DNA from 2 places in the Pantoea sp. SO10 genome. Region 2 is predicted to be linked to the other one. Evidence: predicted binding sites of a transcription regulator. Region 2 holds the regulator's gene; the other holds the start of a gene.
The links. Region 2 encodes PhoB, which activates phosphate uptake and scavenging genes when phosphate is short. Its sites were predicted from a motif close to CTGTCATAAAACTGNCNNAT; they were not measured.

Region 1 (9,179 bases), 810 kb from region 2:
TATTCCGCGCAACATCGAATCCTATTATCAGGAAACCGGCCGCGCCGGGCGCGATGGCCTGCCTGCCGAAGCGATGATGCTTTACGATCCGGCCGACATGGCGTGGCTGCGTAAATGTCTGGAAGAGAAAGTGCCCGGCCCGTTGCAGGATATAGAACGCCACAAACTCAATGCGATGGGCGCGTTTGCTGAAGCGCAAACCTGTCGTCGTCTGGTGTTGCTGAACTATTTCGGCGAAGGTCGCCAGCAGCAGTGCGATAACTGCGATATCTGCCTCGATCCGCCGCGTCGCTACGACGGTTTGCTGGAGGCGCAAAAGGCGCTGTCGAGCATCTATCGTACCGGCCAACGCTTTGGAATGGGCTATATTGTTGAAGTTTTGCGCGGCGCCAGTAATCAGCGCATTCGCGACAACGGCCACGACAAACTGCCGGTGTACGGCCTGGGCCGCGAGCACAGCCACGAACACTGGATCAGCGTGCTGCGTCAGCTGATTCACCTCGGGATGGTAACGCAAAACATCGCCATGCATTCGGCGCTGCAACTCACCGAAGCGGCGCGTCCGGTATTACGTGCGGAAGTGCCGCTGATGCTGGCGGTGCCGCGTATCGTGACGGTGAAAACGCGCGGCAGCAGTTCGCCGAAAGTGCACAGCGGCAATTATGATCGCCAGCTGTTTGCCAAGCTGCGTAAGCTGCGCAAAGCAATTGCTGATGAAGAGAATATTCCGCCGTACGTGGTGTTTAACGATGCCACGCTGATTGAAATGGCAGAACAAATGCCGATTAGCGCGTCAGAAATGCTCAGCGTGAACGGCGTCGGTCATCGCAAACTGGAGCGTTTTGGTAAGCCGTTCCTGGTGATGATCAAAGAACATGTTGATGAAGGTTAAAGGAAAAAATTCATGCTGATGTTATTCGCCACCGTCGCGCTGGTGCATCTGGTTGCGCTGATGAGTCCCGGCCCGGACTTCTTCTTTGTGTCGCAAACGGCGGCGAGCCGCTCACGCAAAGAGGCGATGATGGGCGTTCTGGGCATTACGCTGGGTATTGTGATCTGGGCCGGAGTGGCGCTGATGGGCCTGCATCTGATCCTGGAAAAAATGGCCTGGCTGCATGAAATCATTATGGTCGGCGGCGGATTGTATCTGCTGTGGATGGGCTGGCAGCTGATGCGCTCAGCGCGTCAGCGTCACAAGCAGCCACAATCGCAAGCGCCGGTGGTTGAGCTGCCAAAAAAGGGCATGAGCTTCCTGAAAGGTTTCCTGACTAACCTGTCGAACCCAAAAGCGATCATCTACTTCGGTAGCGTATTCTCATTGTTTGTTGGTAACGACGTTGGCGCGATGGAGCGCTGGGGGTTGTTCCTGCTGATTATCGGAGAGACGTTCGCGTGGTTTACGCTGGTGGCGGCGATTTTCGCTATGCCGTGGATGCGTGATAAGTATCAGCGAATGGCGAAGTGGGTGGATGGTATGGCGGGCGTGTTATTCGCCGGTTTTGGCATTCACCTCATCATTTCACGTTAAGCCTGGTTTACTTGCCATTTCGGTACCGGGCAGTGCTCGCCCTCCTCACGTACGACGTGTACGCTCCGGGGGCTGCGCGCTGGCCGGCACCGAACTGGCTGCGCCACCGACGGCTTTGAAGTGGGTGCGATTTTCTTTTACGCCATTCTGCGTGCGCTGGCTAGCAGCGCGCCTACTGCCATAAACAATCCACCAAAGGTGCGGTTCAGCAGCTTCATCTGCTTCGGTCCTTTAATCCAGCCGGCGATACGCGTTGCCAGCGTGGCGTAACCAATCATTACGATGATATCGACCACAATGGTGGTCACGCCCAGCACCAGATATTGCATGAGCTGCGGCTGGTGCGGCTGAATAAACTGCGGGAACAGCGCAGCGAGAAACACGATGCTTTTCGGGTTGGTGAGGTTCACCAACACGGCACGCTTAAACAGGCGGCGACGCGGCATCGCTTTGGCAACGGCGTCGAGGTCGATGCCACCCGCGGAGCGCCACTGCTGAATGCCCAGCCATACCAGATAGGCTGCGCCGGCCCACTTCAGGACTTCAAACGCCAGAATCGATTGGGAAAACAGCGCACCTAAACCGGCGCCGACCAGCACAATATGAATGGCCAGACCCAGCTGTAAGCCGGTTATCGATGCCGCTGCGCCGCGATAGCCGTGACTGATGCCGGTGCTCATGGTGTTGATCGCGCCGGAACCAGGTGAAAGGCTAAGGATGGTTGTGGTCAGCAGATAGGTTAACCACCATTCAATGGTCATGTGTGACATTCCCTGAAGTTAGCGAAGTGTGACACAATACGACAGAAAATCGCCGCACGCTACGCAGCACAGGCGCGCAAATCACGTTTTTTTCAGGGGGACGGATGCAGCAGCATAAACAGAGTTGGCTCGGACGTGAGCGAGGCTTTTCGGCCTTTGCCACCGGTCCGCTGCTCGACTTCTGGCGTCGCCGTGAAGAGTGTGAATTTACCGGCGTCGGCAACCTGAAGATTCGCTACGTCCGTTTCACCTCACCGCAACATCGCCGTGTCATTCTGGTCGTGCCTGGCCGCATTGAAAGCTACATCAAGTATCCCGAACTGGCTTACGACCTGTTCATGTGCGGCTACGATGTGGTGATTCTCGACCATCGCGGTCAGGGACGTTCCGAGCGTCTGCTGGAAGATTCGCATCGCGGCCATGTAGTGGAATTTGGTGACTACGTTGACGATCTGGAAACGCTGTATCTGAAAGAGATCGTGAGTCCACATTATCAGCAGCGCTACGTGCTGGCCCACTCGATGGGCGGCGCGATTTTAGCGCTGTTTCTGGCGCGTCAGCCGCAGGCGTTTCATGCTGCGGTATTCTCCGCGCCGATGTTTGGCATTGTGCTGCCGCTGCCCGACTGGATGGCGCACCGTATTCTGGACTGGACCGAGAAACTGCCGGCGCTGCGTGAAGGTTACGCGCTGGGCACCGGGCGCTGGCGCGCCAATCCGTTTGGCATCAACCGCCTGACGCATAGCCGCGAACGCTATCGCCGTAACCTGCGTTTTTACGCCGACGATCCGGCAATTCGCGTCGGTGGCCCCACTTATCACTGGGTGCGCGAAGGCGTGCAGGCCGGGCGGGACATCTTCAATCAGGTAGCGAACATCACCACGCCGACCTTGCTGCTGCAGGCCAGTGAAGATGATGTGGTGGATAACCGCTCACAAAATCTATTTTGTACGGCGATGGCCGCAGCAGGACATCCCTGCGCGGGCAACGCGCCGTATGTGATCAAAGGAGCGCGTCATGAGATCTTGTTTGAAACAGACGCGATGCGTGCCGAAGCGCTAAACGCGGTGGTCGATTTCTTTGAACGCCACGCTTAATCAATTTTACTTTCCGATATCAACACCCGAGGTTTACATGTATCACATCGTCGCATCCGACCTGGATGGCACGCTGCTCTCTCCGGACCATCGCCTGACGCCGTTCGCGCGCACCACGCTGCAGGAACTGGTGGCGCGTGATATCCACTTTGTCTTTGCCACCGGCCGTCACTATATCGACGTCGGACAGATGCGCGATAAGCTCGGCATTCCGGCTTACATGATCACGTCTAATGGCGCACGCGTGCACAATGCCGCAGGTGAACTGGTGTTCAGCCACAATCTTGACGCCGACATCGCCAGTGATCTCTATGGCCTGCAATATCATGACGAGCATATCCTGACGCACGTCTATCGCGACGATGAGTGGTTCATGAGCCGTCATCGTCCGGATGAGCAGGACTATTTCCGTGAATCGGTGTTTAACTATCAGGTTTACCAGCCGGGCATGCTGCCGACTGATGGCATCAGCAAAGTGTTCTTCACCTGCGAAGATCCGGAGCGTTTAATTCCCATGGAGCAGGCGATTGAAGCGCGCTGGGGCGATCGCGTGAATGTCAGCTTCTCGCTGCCAACGTGTCTGGAAGTGATGGCGGGCGGCGTTTCCAAAGGTCACGCGCTGGAAGCGGTAGCGAAACAGCTCGGCCACTCGCTGAAAGCGTGCATCGCCTTTGGCGACGGCATGAATGATGTGGAGATGCTCAGCATGTCGGGTAAAGGCTGCATCATGCGCAATGCGCAGCAGCGTTTGAAAGATACCTTGCCGACGCTGGAAGTGATTGGCAGCAACGCGGATGACGCCGTGCCGCACACGCTGCGTAAACTGTTCCTCGCCTAGAAAAAAGGGCCGGTCATCACCGGCCCTTTTTCGTTATGCCAGCTGTTTCTTGTGCTTGTGCTCACTGACCATGGTGAGCAGCAGCAGAATCACTGCTAGCACCGATCCGCCAATCATCACAATGAATCCGCCGTCCCAGCCGAAATAATCCACGGTGTAACCGACAATCGCACTCGCCGCAACCGATCCGCCGAGATAGCCAAACAGCCCGGTAAAGCCCGCTGCCGTTCCGGCCGCTTTTTTCGGTGCCAGTTCCAGCGCGTGCAAGCCAATCAGCATCACAGGACCGTAAATCAGGAAGCCGATCACAATCATGCACAGCATGTCGATGCCTGGATTGCCTGGAGGATTCAGCCAGTACACCACGGTGGCGATGGTCACCAGTGTCATAAAGAACACGCCGGTTGCGCCACGGTTGCCGCGGAACACTTTGTCCGACATCCAGCCGCACAACAGCGTGCCGGGAATACCGGCATATTCGTAAAAGAAGTAGGCCCACGAGGATTTATCCAGCGTGAAGTGCTTCACCTCTTTCAGGTAGGTCGGCGACCAGTCGAGAATGCCGTAACGTAGCAGGTACACAAACACGTTCGCCAGTGCGATGTACCACAGTAGCTTGTTGGGCAGAATGTACTGCATGAAAATCTGCTTCGCCGTCAGCTCCTGCTCGTGATCCTCGTTGTAATCCGGCGGATAATCATTTTTCCACGCTTCAATCGGCGGTAAACCGCAAGATTGTGGTGTGTCACGCATCAAGGCGAAGGCGATAATCGCGATGAGGATGGCGCCAAACGCCGGCATATACAGCGCGGCTTTCCAGTCGTTAAACCACGCCATGCCGAGCAGGAACAGCAGCGGAGGAATACCGCCGCCGACGTTATGCGCGCAGTTCCATACCGACACAATTCCGCCGCGCTCTTTCTGCGACCACCAGTGCACCATGGTGCGCCCGCACGGCGGCCAGCCCATGCCCTGGAACCAGCCGCACAGGAACAGCAGCACAAACATCACCATGATGCTGGAGGTGGCCCACGGCACGAACCCCATCACCAGCATCACCGCTGCGGCAAGGATTAATCCGGCGGGCAAAAACACGCGCGGATTCGAGCGGTCTGAGACCGAGCCCATAATGAATTTCGAGAAGCCGTAAGCGATGGAAATGCCCGATAGCGCAAAGCCGAGATCGCCGCGCGAGAAGCCTTGTTCCACCAGATAAGGCATTGCCAGCGCAAAGTTTTTACGCACCAAATAGTAGGCGGCATAGCCAAAAAATATTCCCAGGAAAATCTGCCAGCGCAGACGACGATAAAGCGGATCAACACGATCATCGGCCACTTGTGGGCGATGCGGTGCAGGTTTGAAAATACTCAACATGAGTGTGGCCCTCCAGGGCGCGATATAGTTATGAGTTCCCAGCAGGTTGGGGCAAAAACAGGCAGTAAAAATGGCAAAGCGAAGTTTCCATTTCGCGCAAAGGATAGTGATGGTCACGCGCAGTTACTGTGACATGTGACACATATGTTACAGTTTTATGACAATTGAGAGCGAAAAAAACCAGGAAATGTTGTATTTCGCGCATTTTTACCCGGACGTTAATATGAGAAATGAAAATTATTCGTCGTTATTTTATCCACTTGTAAACCAGATAGTTCACCCCGATTTCGATAGTTTGTTTACACTAGCGCCACTGTTCATTTTGAGATCGTTACCGTGCTGTTACTGATCGTTACCACCATTCTGTGGGCCTTTTCCTTCAGTTTGATCGGGGAATACCTCGCAGGTCAGGTGGATTCCTGGTTCTCAGTTTTGATGCGTCTGGCGCTCGCCGCCATCGTTTTCCTGCCGTTCCTGCGCTGGCGCGGTTACCGTGCTTCCACCATCCTGCTGTATATGCTGGTGGGCATGCTGCAGCTTGGCATCATGTATTTATTAAGCTTTGAGGCTTATCTGTATCTCAGCGTGACCGAGTTCCTGCTGTTCACCGTGATGACGCCGCTGTATGTCACGCTGATCTACGATTTGCTCAGCCGACGTCCGCTGCGTATCGGCTATGCCTTCAGCGCGCTACTGGCGGTAATCGGTGCGGCGATTATTCGTTACGACAAAGTCAGCGACCATTTCTGGTTTGGCTTGCTGCTGGTACAGGCGGCAAACATCTGCTTCGCCATCGGCATGGTGGGCTACAAACGCCTGCAGGAAACTCGCCCGATGCCGCAGCACACCGCATTTTCGTGGTTCTATCTGGGCGCGGTGATGATCGCGGTGATCGCCTGGAGCTTGTGGGGCAATCCGAACAAACTGCCGACCACGTCGCTGCAGTGGGGCATTCTGGTGTGGCTGGGCGTGGCGGCTTCAGGTTTGGGCTATTTCATGTGGAACTACGGCGCTACGCAGGTGGATGCTGGCACGCTAGGCATTATGAACAACATGCATGTGCCAGCGGGCTTGCTGGTGAATCTGGCGATCTGGCAAGAGAAACCGCATTGGCCAAGTTTTCTCGCCGGTGCCGCCGTGATTTTCGCATCCCTTTATGTGCACAAACGCTGGGTATTAGGTAAGAAAAGCAACGCATAGGCTAAAAGGGAAGGGATAGCGCGGCAGTGGAGCAAAGCATCCGAGCCATGGATGGCGAGGCTGATCCACAAGGAAGTGGTTTCCCTTTGCGATCTGCCGCGCTATCCCTGACCCGGCTCGAACAAAGAAGCGATTAACCCTTCTTAGCCGGCCCCGGACGATGAATCATCGTCAACCCTTTCAGGAAATTACGCAGAATCTGGTCACCGCATTCGCGGAAATTCTTATGATCCGGGTTGCGGAAAATCGCGCCAACCTCAGCCTGTGAAATCTTAAAGTTCGCTTTCAGCAGCACATCCGGAATATCGGTGGTCTTCAGCTCAAAGGCGATACGCAATTTCTTCATGAAAATGTTGTTATTCATGCGGCGCTCAATCGAAGGCGCGGGCGCATCTTCACTCTTACCGCGACGGTAAAAAATCAGACCGTTAAGGAAGTAGCCCATCAATACATCTGGCAGCTTGCGAAACGCGGCATCGTCATCTTTCTTCATCCACGCCTGCACGTCTTCCAGCGGCACTTCACTTCCTGCCAGGGCAAAAATCTCCACCACTTTGCTATCGCTCAAATCCAGCATATAGCGCACGCTGCGCAGAACATCGTTACTCATCATGGTGAAACTCTCTTGGTCGCGGGTTGAGGCGGCGCATTATAGAGCAGGCGGGGCAGGGATAACAGCGCGGGCGACCTTCGCCGCCCAACAACATCAGGATGAGGTGATTTGCAGTGAGCCGGGACGCGCGGCATCGCGCACGAAGGGCAGATGTTCACAGGCGTGCTGACGGGCAAACCGCACAAAGGCTTCCATTACCGGCTGACGCTGCTCGCCTTCGCGTACGGCGGCATACAAGCGGCTCCACAAACCATCGCCTAAGGTCTTGGTCACCACCAAACCCTGCTGCTCAAAATTCTCTACGACCCAATGTGGCAGCGCGGCGATGCCCATACGCGCCGACACCATCTGAATCAGCAGCAGTGTGTTATCGACGCTCTTCAAGGCTGGACTGACGCCCGCAGGCTGCAGGAAATGGCGCCACACATCCAAACGCTGACGCTGCACCGGATAAATCATCAGCACTTCATCGGCCATATCTTCCGGGGCAATGTGCTCAAGCTGCGCCAAAGGATGATCCGGTGCCATCACCAAACGCACTTCAAAATCGAACATCGGTGAATAAAACAATCCACTGCGCGGCAAAATATCGGAGGTCAACACCACATCCAGCTCGCCCTGTTGCAACGCGGGTTGCGGATCAAAGGTCACGCCGGATTTGAAATCCATCACCACCTGCGGCCAGCTCTGACGGAAATTATTTAGCGCGGGCGTCAGCCACTGAATACAGCTGTGACACTCAATGGCGATACGCAACGTGGCCTGATGCGGCTCATGACACGCCTGCAAAGCCTGCTGAATCTGTGGTAAAACCTGCTCAGCCAACTGCAGCAAAATCTCTCCCTGCGGGGTAAAACGCAGCGGCTGGCTTTTACGCACAAACAGGCGAAAACCCAGCCGCTGCTCCAGATCGCTGAACTGGTGGGATAACGCCGATTGCGTCTGATGAAGCTGGGAGGCGGCGGCAGCTAACGAGCCGGTGTTCCGTAACGCCTGCAGCGTCCGCAGGTGTTTGAGTTCGATCATGAGAATCCTTCACATCGAGATTGAACAAATTGCGCTTGAGGAACATACAGTACCCGCAGATTATGGCGGTGTAAACATCTGGACGGCTAAACATCTCTGCCCCCTATTCAGTTAAGAATATCTGGAGAACAGAAAATGACCATTCTGAACCACACTCTCGGTTTCCCTCGCGTTGGATTGCGTCGTGAATTGAAAAAAGCACAGGAAAGCTATTGGGCAGGTAAAAGCTCACAGGAAGAGCTACTGGCGGTGGGGCGCGAACTGCGCGCCCGTCACTGGCAACAGCAGAAAGAGGCGGGCGTGGATCTGCTGCCAGTCGGCGATTTCGCCTGGTACGATCACGTGCTCACCACCAGCCTGCTGTTGGGTAACGTGCCAGCTCGTCACCAAAATCAGGATGGCTCGGTCGATCTCGACACGCTGTTCCGCCTTGGCCGTGGCCGCGCACCAAGCGGTGAACCGGCGGCAGCGGCGGAAATGACCAAATGGTTCAACACCAATTATCACTACATGGTGCCAGAATTCACTCAAGGGCAGCAGTTCAAACTGACCTGGACTCAGTTGCTGGATGAGGTTGATGAAGCGCTGGCGCTCGGGCACAAGATTAAACCGGTGCTGCTGGGTCCGGTTACCTATTTGTGGCTGGGTAAAGTGAAAGGTACGTCGTTCGACCGCCTGTCACTGCTTGAAGACATTCTGCCGGTTTACCAACAGGTGCTGGCTGAACTGAAAAAACGCGGCA
Region 2 (9,179 bases):
CTCGGCGCGTTCGCCGGGTTTGGCATTCAGGAAGGCGGCAAACTGGCCTTGCGACAGCATCATTGAGCGGGTAAAACGGGCGAAATCGAGCCCCGACAGGGTCTCAATCGCTTTCAGCTTGTCGCCAACTTTATCGGCGATGATCTGATTATCGGCCACACGCGCCAGCTCGACGCGCGGTGCCTGCAGCTTACCGTCGGCTTGGCCGCGCGCGCGGTTCTGGCTCCAGAAGGCGCGCCAGGCTTCGCCTTTGATCTCAAACTCCACCTCCGCCAGACACTCGGCGGTGTCGCGGGTGATCAGCTCGTTCTGGGTTTGCGACAGCGTGCCGAGGCGCGGCGTCTGGTGATAGAGCGCCAGGCAAATCGCATCGAGTAAGGTGGTTTTGCCCGCGCCAGTGGCGCCGGTAATGGCAAACAAGCCGTTGCTGGCAAAGGGCTCACGACGGAAATCGATAAACCATTCGCCGCGCAGCGCATTGAGGTTCTTAAAACGTAGCGTCAAAATTTTCATGCGGATGGATTCTCCAGCGCGGCAAGCTGGGTGCGGAACAGCTGCGTTAACTGCTCGGCCTGCCCGGCATCCAGCTGATCTTCCTGCGCCAGTCGGCGAGCAAACACGTCTTCCACTTTTAGTTCGCTCAGGGTTTCGTTCTCCAGCCGTTCGAGGCTGCGCTGCCGCTGTTCGCGGCTGCGGCGCACCAGCAGCACTTCGACCGGCAGATTTTCGGTGAGCGCTTCAATGCGACGTTGCAGATCGCTGAGATATTCCTGCGTGGTGATCTCAATATCCAGCCAGACTGGCTGTTCGCTGGCGCTCGCGCTGAACTGCGCCAGCTGATGTTCAATCTCCGCCATCGAGCCTTTCAGCATCTGCATCGGCTGGAAGTGCGGGATGGTTAGCGGCGTAACGGTATCGAGCGTGGTGCTGAATTCCAGCAGGAAGACGCTTTTCTCGCGGCCAAGCTCATCAAAACTGAGCGGAATCGGCGAGCCGCTGTAACGAATGTGCTCGCTGTTGGCGATGCGCTGGGCGCGATGGATGTGACCGAGCGCGATGTAATCGGCGGGCGGAAACGCCTGCGCCGGGAAGGCATCCAGCGTGCCGATATAGATGTCGCGCACTGAATCGCTTTTAGTCACGCCAACGGTGGTGAGATGGCCGGTGGCGATGATCGGCAGCGTAACGTCCTGCGCATCGCGCTGCGCCTGCGCGGCGGCAAAACAGTGCTGATAATGCTGCTCGATCGCCTCCAGCAGCGAGATCTGCTTCTCGCGGCCGGATTGGCCGGCCTGGCTGCGCAGAATGTCGCGCGGACGCAGATAAGGAATGGCGCACAGCAGCGCACCCGGCGCGCCATCACGCTGCTTCAGGGTTAACACCTGCTGTTCGCCCTGCGGCGTGGCGCTGGTGATCACCTGCGTATTCAGGCAGGCCAGCAGCTCGCGCGATTCATTCAGCGTCGCCACCGAGTCGTGATTGCCCGCCAGCACCACCAATTGGCAGCCGCTTGGCTGCAGCGCCACCACAAATCGGTTAAACATTTCACGCGCGTAGCTCGGCGGCGAACCGGTATCAAACAGATCGCCGGCGATAATCAGCGCATCCACCTGATGCTGCACAATCTGATCCAGCAGCCAGTCGAGAAACGCCTGATGTTCCCGCGCGCGACTTTTGCTGTAAAAGAACTGACCGAGATGCCAGTCAGCGGTGTGAATGATGCGCATGTTTGCTCCGTGCTCTGTTTAGCGAAGGCGAATTATAACCACTTAAGATCACAAAGAAAAAAAGCAGAATTTTATTGTGACATTTCTGTTTTTTATCTATCTATCTTAGGGCGGTGTTTTCATAAAAGTGTCACAAAACTGACGCATAATGGCGCCGCAAATCCCAGTGACACGGTGTCACACTAGCAGGAGTTACAATGGCTAAGCGCATTTTGGTTGTGGAAGACGAAGCTCCCATCCGTGAAATGTTATGTTTCGTGCTGGAACAGAATGATTACCAGCCTATTGAGGCGGAAGATTATGACAGCGCGATTGGTAAGCTGATCGAACCCTGGCCTGATTTGATTCTGCTGGACTGGATGTTGCCCGGCGGCAGCGGGATTCAGTTTATTAAGCATTTGAAGCGCGAAGCCATGACGCGCGACATTCCGGTGATGATGCTGACGGCGCGCGGTGAAGAGGAAGATCGCGTGCGCGGTCTGGAAGTGGGCGCGGATGATTACATCACCAAGCCATTCTCACCGAAAGAGCTGATGGCGCGTATCAAAGCGGTGATGCGCCGTATTTCACCGATGGCGGTGGAAGAGGTGATTGAGATGCAGGGCCTGAGCCTTGATCCTTCCTCACATCGTGTGATGTCGGAAACCACGCCGCTGGAGATGGGACCGACCGAGTACAAACTGCTGCACTTCTTTATGACCCACCCGGAACGCGTGTACAGCCGCGAACAGCTGCTGAACCATGTTTGGGGCACCAATGTGTATGTCGAAGATCGCACCGTCGATGTGCATATTCGCCGTTTACGTAAAGCACTGGAATTAACCGGCCACGATCGCATGGTTCAAACCGTGCGCGGAACAGGGTATCGTTTCTCTGCCCGCTATTAAACGTAAACGGAGTGTTTACCGTGCTGGAACGACTCTCCTGGAAGAGATTGTTGACCGAGCTGGCGCTGGTCTGTTTACCTGCGCTGGTGTTGGGTCTGTTGTTCGGATATCTGCCGTGGCTGCTGCTGATTGCGGTGACCGGCGTGATGTTCTGGCACTTCAGAAATCTGATGCGTCTGTCGCACTGGCTGTGGGTCGATCGTTCAATGACGCCGCCCACCGGACGCGGCAGCTGGGAACCGCTGTTTTATGGCCTGTACCAGATGCAATTGCGCAACCGGCGGCGGCGGCGCGAGCTGGGCAATCTGATCAAACGTTTCCGCAGCGGAGCAGAATCGCTGCCGGATGCGGTGGTGCTGACCACCGAAGAGGGCACTATTTTCTGGTGCAACGGCCTGGCGCAGCAGCACCTTGGCTTGCGCTGGCCGGAAGATAACGGCCAGAACATCCTCAATTTGCTGCGTTATCCTGAATTTTCCCGCTATATCCGCCAGCGCAAGTTCGACATGCCGCTGACGCAGATCCTTAATAATCAGCATCATATGGAATTCCGCGTGATGCCTTACAGCGAAGGTCAGTGGCTGATGGTGGCGCGTGATGTCACCCAGATGCACCAGCTGGAAGGCGCGCGACGCAACTTCTTTGCTAACGTCAGTCATGAACTGCGCACGCCGTTAACGGTATTGCAGGGTTATCTGGAAATGATGGACGACTCGGTGATGAACGAGCGCACGCGCAGCAAGGCGTTGCATACCATGCAAGAGCAGACACGCCGCATGGACAGCCTGGTGAAGCAGTTGTTGACCTTGTCGCGTATCGAAGCGGCGCCGGCCATCGATCTCAAAGAGACGGTGGATGTGCCGGGCATGCTGATGCTATTGCAGCGTGAAGCGGAAACGCTGAGTCAGGGACGTCACACCATCCATTTCCATACCGATCCGCATCTGAAAGTGTTCGGCAATGATGAGCAGCTACGTAGCGCCATTTCCAATCTGGTCTACAACGCGGTGAATCACACGCCCGATGGCACGCGCATCGACATCAGCTGGCTGCGCACCAAACAAGGCGCGCAGTTTAAGGTGTGTGATGACGGGCCGGGCATTAGCGAGCAGCATCTGCCACGCCTCACCGAGCGTTTCTATCGCGTGGATAAAGCGCGTTCGCGCGCCACCGGCGGAAGCGGATTGGGGCTGGCGATCGTGAAGCATGCGTTGGGACATCACAACGCGCGGCTGGAGATCACCAGCGTGCCGCATCAGGAAACCTGTTTCAGCTTCCTGCTGCCGCCACGCTTGATTGTGGCTAACGTGATGCAAGAGCGGGTTAATTAAGGTCGTAGGATCGCTATTCATGGCGCCATACTTATCAGTTAATAAAGCCTTTTTGGTGCGGGCGCTGACACATCTGCTGCGTCACGGGCCGTCCTCGCGCCGCTAGCGCGGTACCTTCGGCTTCCACGTTGTGCCGACGGACCGTTCGCGGATCGGCCTTCCCTGGCCGACCCCGAACTGCCTCGCGCATCCATGCGCGAGGCTCCTGGCCCAACGTAAAAGCCTCAGCGCTGCGAATGGCCCTTTTGCCGCAGCAGACGCGCCAGCGCCTGAAGCGAATGAGTCCTTTTCAACAACACGCACTGAAGCTTATGAGCAGGCCGGGGGCACTTTTGGCCCGGCAATCCGCAGCGCTGAACGAAGCGAGGAAGCCAGGAGAGCCCGCAGGACGCGGGCGAAAGGCGGAGCCGGGACAAGGAAGTCCCGTCTCCGCCGGTCCGTCAGGCAGACGAGCGAAGTGAAGGTACCGCGTAAGCGGCGCGAGGACCGCCGGACCAAAAGTGCCCCCGGCCTGCGCACTCGTCGTTGGTTTAACTGACAAGCATTACGCCATTCATGGAGACCAATTCCCGCCTCATTAACAACCCATACGCAATGTATTGCGTGATAAATCGCGCCGCTCCAGAATAGGCGTCTTACTGAATTGCGGAATCGCCAATGAAATCGCTGTTGATCTCCCTCTTGCTGCTTTGCTCTGCTTTGGTACACGGCCAACAAACCATGCTAACCGGCAATCTGAGCAGCGTTGGATCGGATACGCTGGGTTATCTGATGACATTATGGGGCGAGGATTTCAGCCGCCAGTCGCCGGGCGTCAACGTTCAGGTGCAGGCGGCGGGATCTTCTACTGCGCCGACCGCGCTGGCGGCTGGTGCTGCCCAGCTGGGCGCGATGAGCCGGCCGATGCAGATCGACGAACGTCAACTTTTTACCGCGCGCTACGGCTATCCGCCGCTGGCGGTGCCGGTGGCGATGGATGCGCTGGTGGTAGTGGTTAATCAGGACAATCCGCTGTCGCGCATCGCGCCGCAACAACTCGATGCGCTGTTCTCCATCACGCGTCTGTGCGGCGGGCAACAGGTGCCGCAGCGCTGGGGCGATCTCGGCCTGAGCGAAGGCCAGTGGGCCACGCGCAGCATCCAGCGCTATGGCCGCAACTCGGCGTCGGGAACGTGGGGCTTCTTTAAGCAGCAGGCGCTGTGCAAAGGTGATTTCCGTGCTGATGTCGCTGAATTCCCCGGCTCTGCGGCGGTGGTACAAGCCGTTGCCGCCACGCCCAACAGCATCGGTTATGCCAGTTTTGGCTTTCATCTCAGCGGCGTGAAAATGCTACCGGTGGTCACGGCGAACGGCGACAGCGTGATGCCGGATGCCGAATCGATTCGCAACGGCCGCTATCCGTGGTCGCGCCCGCTTTATATCTACGTCAACAAAGCACCCGGCAAACCGCTGCCGCCGCTGGTGAATGCCTTTCTGCATCAGGTGTTATCGCCACAAGGTCAGCGTCGGGTGAGCGAAGCGGGTTATCTGCCATTATCAGATAGCCAGATGGCGCAAGCGCGAGCGGCAATTGAGGGAAATTGAAGAACGTGCATCTGAACATGAAATAGTTTCATGTAAGCTGAATTTTCTTCCGTTGCCGAAAGGGTAACAGCGTGGCATTCTTCGTGGACATATAGCCGTCCAGATGGCTGAAATAACCCAGCGAAATTATACCCTGACGCAACTATGCGCTCAGCCAGGAGATAAAATGCCACGTCATAACCCGTTCCGCGCCGATACCGTCGGCAGTTTTCTGCGTCCCGCAGCCATCAAGCAGGCGCGTGTGCAGTTTGCCAATGGCGAAATCAACGCTGATCAACTGCGTCAGGTTGAAGATCGCGAAATCCGCCATGTTGTGGAGCAGCAGCGTGCCAACGGCCTGCAGATCGTTACCGATGGTGAATTCCGTCGCGCTTGGTGGCACTTCGATTTCTTCGGCGATTTGCATGGCGTCGAGCTGTTCGAAGCGGAGCAGGGCATTCAGTTCAACGGCGTGCAGACCAAAGCGCACGGCGTGAAAGTCACCGGTAAAGTGGCTTTTAATCCTCAACACCCGATGCTGGAGCACTTCCGCTTCCTGCAAAGCGTGGCGGGCGATGCGGTTGCCAAGATGACCATTCCCAGCCCAAGCGTGCTGCACTTCCGCGGTGGCCGTAAGGTGATCGATGCCACGGTGTATCCCGATCTGAAAGAGTACTTCGCCGATCTGGCGCAGACCTACAAAGACGCCATCAAAGCGTTTTATGCGGCTGGTTGCCGTTATCTGCAGCTGGATGACACGGTGTGGGCCTATCTGTGCTCAACCGAACAGCAGCAGCAGATCCGCGAGCGTGGTGAAGATCCACAGGAACTGGCGCGCATCTATGCTGAAGTGCTGAATACTGCACTGGAAGGTAAGCCAGAGGATCTGACCGTTGGGCTGCATGTGTGTCGCGGCAACTTCCGCTCAACCTGGATTTCCGAAGGTGGCTATGAGCCGGTCGCCGAAGTGCTGTTTGGCGGCGTGAATATCGATGCTTTCTACCTTGAGTATGACAACGAACGTTCAGGTGGTTTCGAGCCGCTACGCTTCCTCAAGCCGGGTCATCAGCAAGTGGTGCTGGGTTTGATCACCACCAAAACCGGCGAGCTGGAGGATGCGCAGCAGGTGAAAGCGCGTTTGCAGGAAGCAGCACAGTTCGTGAGTCTTGATCAAATCTGCCTCAGCCCGCAGTGTGGCTTTGCCTCAACCGAAGAGGGCAACAGCCTGAGCGAAGAGCAGCAGTGGCAGAAGATTCGTCTGGTGGTCGATATAGCAAGAACAGTCTGGTAATGCTGTAAAGTTAGCCAAACAGGCGCGTAAATCGCGCCTTTTGTGCATCTGCAGGCTGATTTATGCAAAGAGATCTCTCGCATCGAGGAAACATTTAGCAAATCATCTGAGGTGTTTTGCCGCTATTCCACCGTGATTCACTGCTTTCTACCACTATCTTGTTATATCCTTCTGGTTTTTCGATCCTGTATTGCCTTTCTTCGCTATAAACGTTCTAATTTGCGCCGTTGTCGATTTATCCCTCTGCGAACAGAAGAAAAGTAGATTAAATCACCTGCGCTTTAACGATTAGTCCCGCATAACACGCTGGTCTTGCCTGATAAGCCCTTGTTTTAGCGCATCCAGAGGACAACACGAACTCAACTTCCACCGCAACATCAGCTACAGGCAGTACAGAAGTTTATGACACATCGTTTAACCTCCAAGGATATCCTGGCGCTGGGCTTCATGACGTTTGCCCTGTTCGTTGGCGCAGGAAATATCATCTTCCCACCGATGGTGGGGATTCAGTCTGGCGAACACGTTTGGATTGCGGCTTTCGGCTTCCTGATTACGGCTGTTGGCTTACCGGTGATCACCGTCATCGCGCTGGCGCGTGTGGGCGGCGGCATTGATGCGCTGAGCTCGCCGATTGGTAAAGCCGCAGGCTTGCTGCTGGCGACCGTGTGTTACCTGGCTGTTGGCCCGCTGTTTGCCACGCCGCGTACCGCCACCGTTTCCTTTGCCGTAGGTATTGCACCGCTGACCGGCGACGGCACGCTGCCGCTGTTCATTTACAGCCTGATTTACTTCGCGCTGGTGATTGGCATCTCACTGTATCCGGGCAAACTGCTGGATACCGTCGGCCACTTCCTCGCTCCGCTGAAAATTCTGGCGCTGATTGTGCTCGGCGTTGCCGTGCTGATCTGGCCGGCAGGTGGCGTTTCGCCGGGCACCGAAGAGTATCAGCGTGCCGCCTTCTCCAGCGGTTTCGTTAATGGTTATCTGACCATGGATACGCTGGGAGCGCTGGTGTTCGGTATCGTCATCGTCAATGCGGCGCGCTCACGCGGTGTTGAAGATGCCAAACTGCTGACGCGCTACACCATGCTGGCGGGCATCATCGCCGGTATCGGTTTGACGCTGATTTACCTGACGCTGTTCAAACTCGGTAACGATAGCGGCGCATTAGTGGCGCAAAGCGCGAACGGTGCTGAAATTCTGCATGCTTATGTGCAGCAGACTTTCGGCGGCATGGGCAGCTTCTTCCTTGCGGCACTGATCTTCGTCGCTTGCATGGTGACGGCGGTGGGCCTGACGTGCGCCTGTGCAGAATTCTTTGCGCAATATGTTCCGCTGTCGTATAAAACGCTGGTATTTATTCTGGGCCTGTTCTCGATGGTGGTGTCGAATCTCGGTCTGAGCCATCTGATTCAGATCTCGATTCCGGTGCTGACGGCGATTTATCCGCCATGCATCGTGCTGGTGGTGCTGAGCTTCACGCTGAAGTTCTGGAACAAAAGTTCGCGTATTATCGCGCCGACCATGCTGGTAAGCCTGCTGTTCGGTATCGTTGATGCCATCAAAACCACCAGCTTTAAAGATGTGTTGCCGCTGTTCAGTCAGCATCTGCCGCTGGCCGATCAGGGACTTTCCTGGTTGCCACCATCGCTGGCGATGCTGGTGATTGCCGCGGTAGTTGATCGGGCAAAAGGACGTGAGCAGGTCGCGGTTCATCAGTAAGCGACATTGCTGTTAATTCCAACCACGGGCTTGCCCGTGGTTTTTCATTTTCAAGGTACTGAGTGTTATGCAAGAAACCAATAAGCTCAAACGCGGACTGAGCACGCGCCACATTCGCTTTATGGCGCTGGGATCGGCGATTGGCACCGGGCTGTTTTACGGCTCGGCAGATGCTATCAAAATGGCAGGCCCAAGCGTGCTGCTGGCGTACATCATCGGCGGTGCGGTGGCGTACATCATCATGCGTGCGTTGGGGGAAATGTCGGTCAACAATCCGCAGGCCAGCTCATTCTCGCGCTATGCGCAGGATTATCTCGGCCCGCTGGCCGGATACATCACCGGCTGGACCTACTGTTTTGAAATCCTGATTGTGGCGATTGCCGACGTAACGGCTTTTGGTATCTACATGGGCGTGTGGTTCCCCGATGTGCCGCACTGGATTTGGGTGCTGAGCGTGGTGCTGATTATCGGCGCCATCAACCTGATGAGCGTGAAAGTCTTTGGCGAAGTGGAGTTCTGGTTCTCCTTTTTCAAAGTCGCCACCATCATCATCATGATTCTCGCCGGCTTCGGCATGATTTTCTGGGGCATCGGCAACGGCGGCCAGCCGACCGGCATTCACAATCTGTGGACCAACGGCGGCTTCTTCGCGCACGGC

Region 1: a site for PhoB is predicted at 5,743-5,762, ahead of glpT (glycerol-3-phosphate transporter). Genes of this name have one in related genera too.

What each region holds. Positions count from the first base shown of each region.
Region 1 covers NZ_CP040095.1:197,268-206,446, forward strand. The annotation lists gene recQ (ATP-dependent DNA helicase RecQ) at 1-892, shown strand, start outside; gene rhtC (threonine export protein RhtC) at 905-1,528, shown strand; gene rhtB (homoserine/homoserine lactone efflux protein) at 1,666-2,289, opposite strand; gene pldB (lysophospholipase L2) at 2,394-3,386, shown strand; gene yigL (sugar/pyridoxal phosphate phosphatase YigL) at 3,424-4,224, shown strand; gene glpT (glycerol-3-phosphate transporter) at 4,258-5,598, opposite strand; gene FCN45_RS00915 (carboxylate/amino acid/amine transporter) at 5,935-6,798, shown strand; gene FCN45_RS00920 (DUF1456 family protein) at 6,932-7,411, opposite strand; gene metR (HTH-type transcriptional regulator MetR) at 7,505-8,437, opposite strand; gene metE (5-methyltetrahydropteroyltriglutamate--homocysteine S-methyltransferase) at 8,573-9,179, shown strand, end outside.
Region 2 covers NZ_CP040095.1:1,008,386-1,017,564, forward strand. The annotation lists gene FCN45_RS04580 (AAA family ATPase) at 1-513, opposite strand, end outside; gene sbcD (exonuclease subunit SbcD) at 510-1,727, opposite strand; gene phoB (phosphate response regulator transcription factor PhoB) at 1,925-2,614, shown strand; gene phoR (phosphate regulon sensor histidine kinase PhoR) at 2,635-3,945, shown strand; gene FCN45_RS04605 (PstS family phosphate ABC transporter substrate-binding protein) at 4,603-5,529, shown strand; gene FCN45_RS04610 (cobalamin-independent methionine synthase II family protein) at 5,696-6,799, shown strand; gene brnQ (branched-chain amino acid transporter carrier protein BrnQ) at 7,202-8,521, shown strand; gene proY (proline-specific permease ProY) at 8,589-9,179, shown strand, end outside.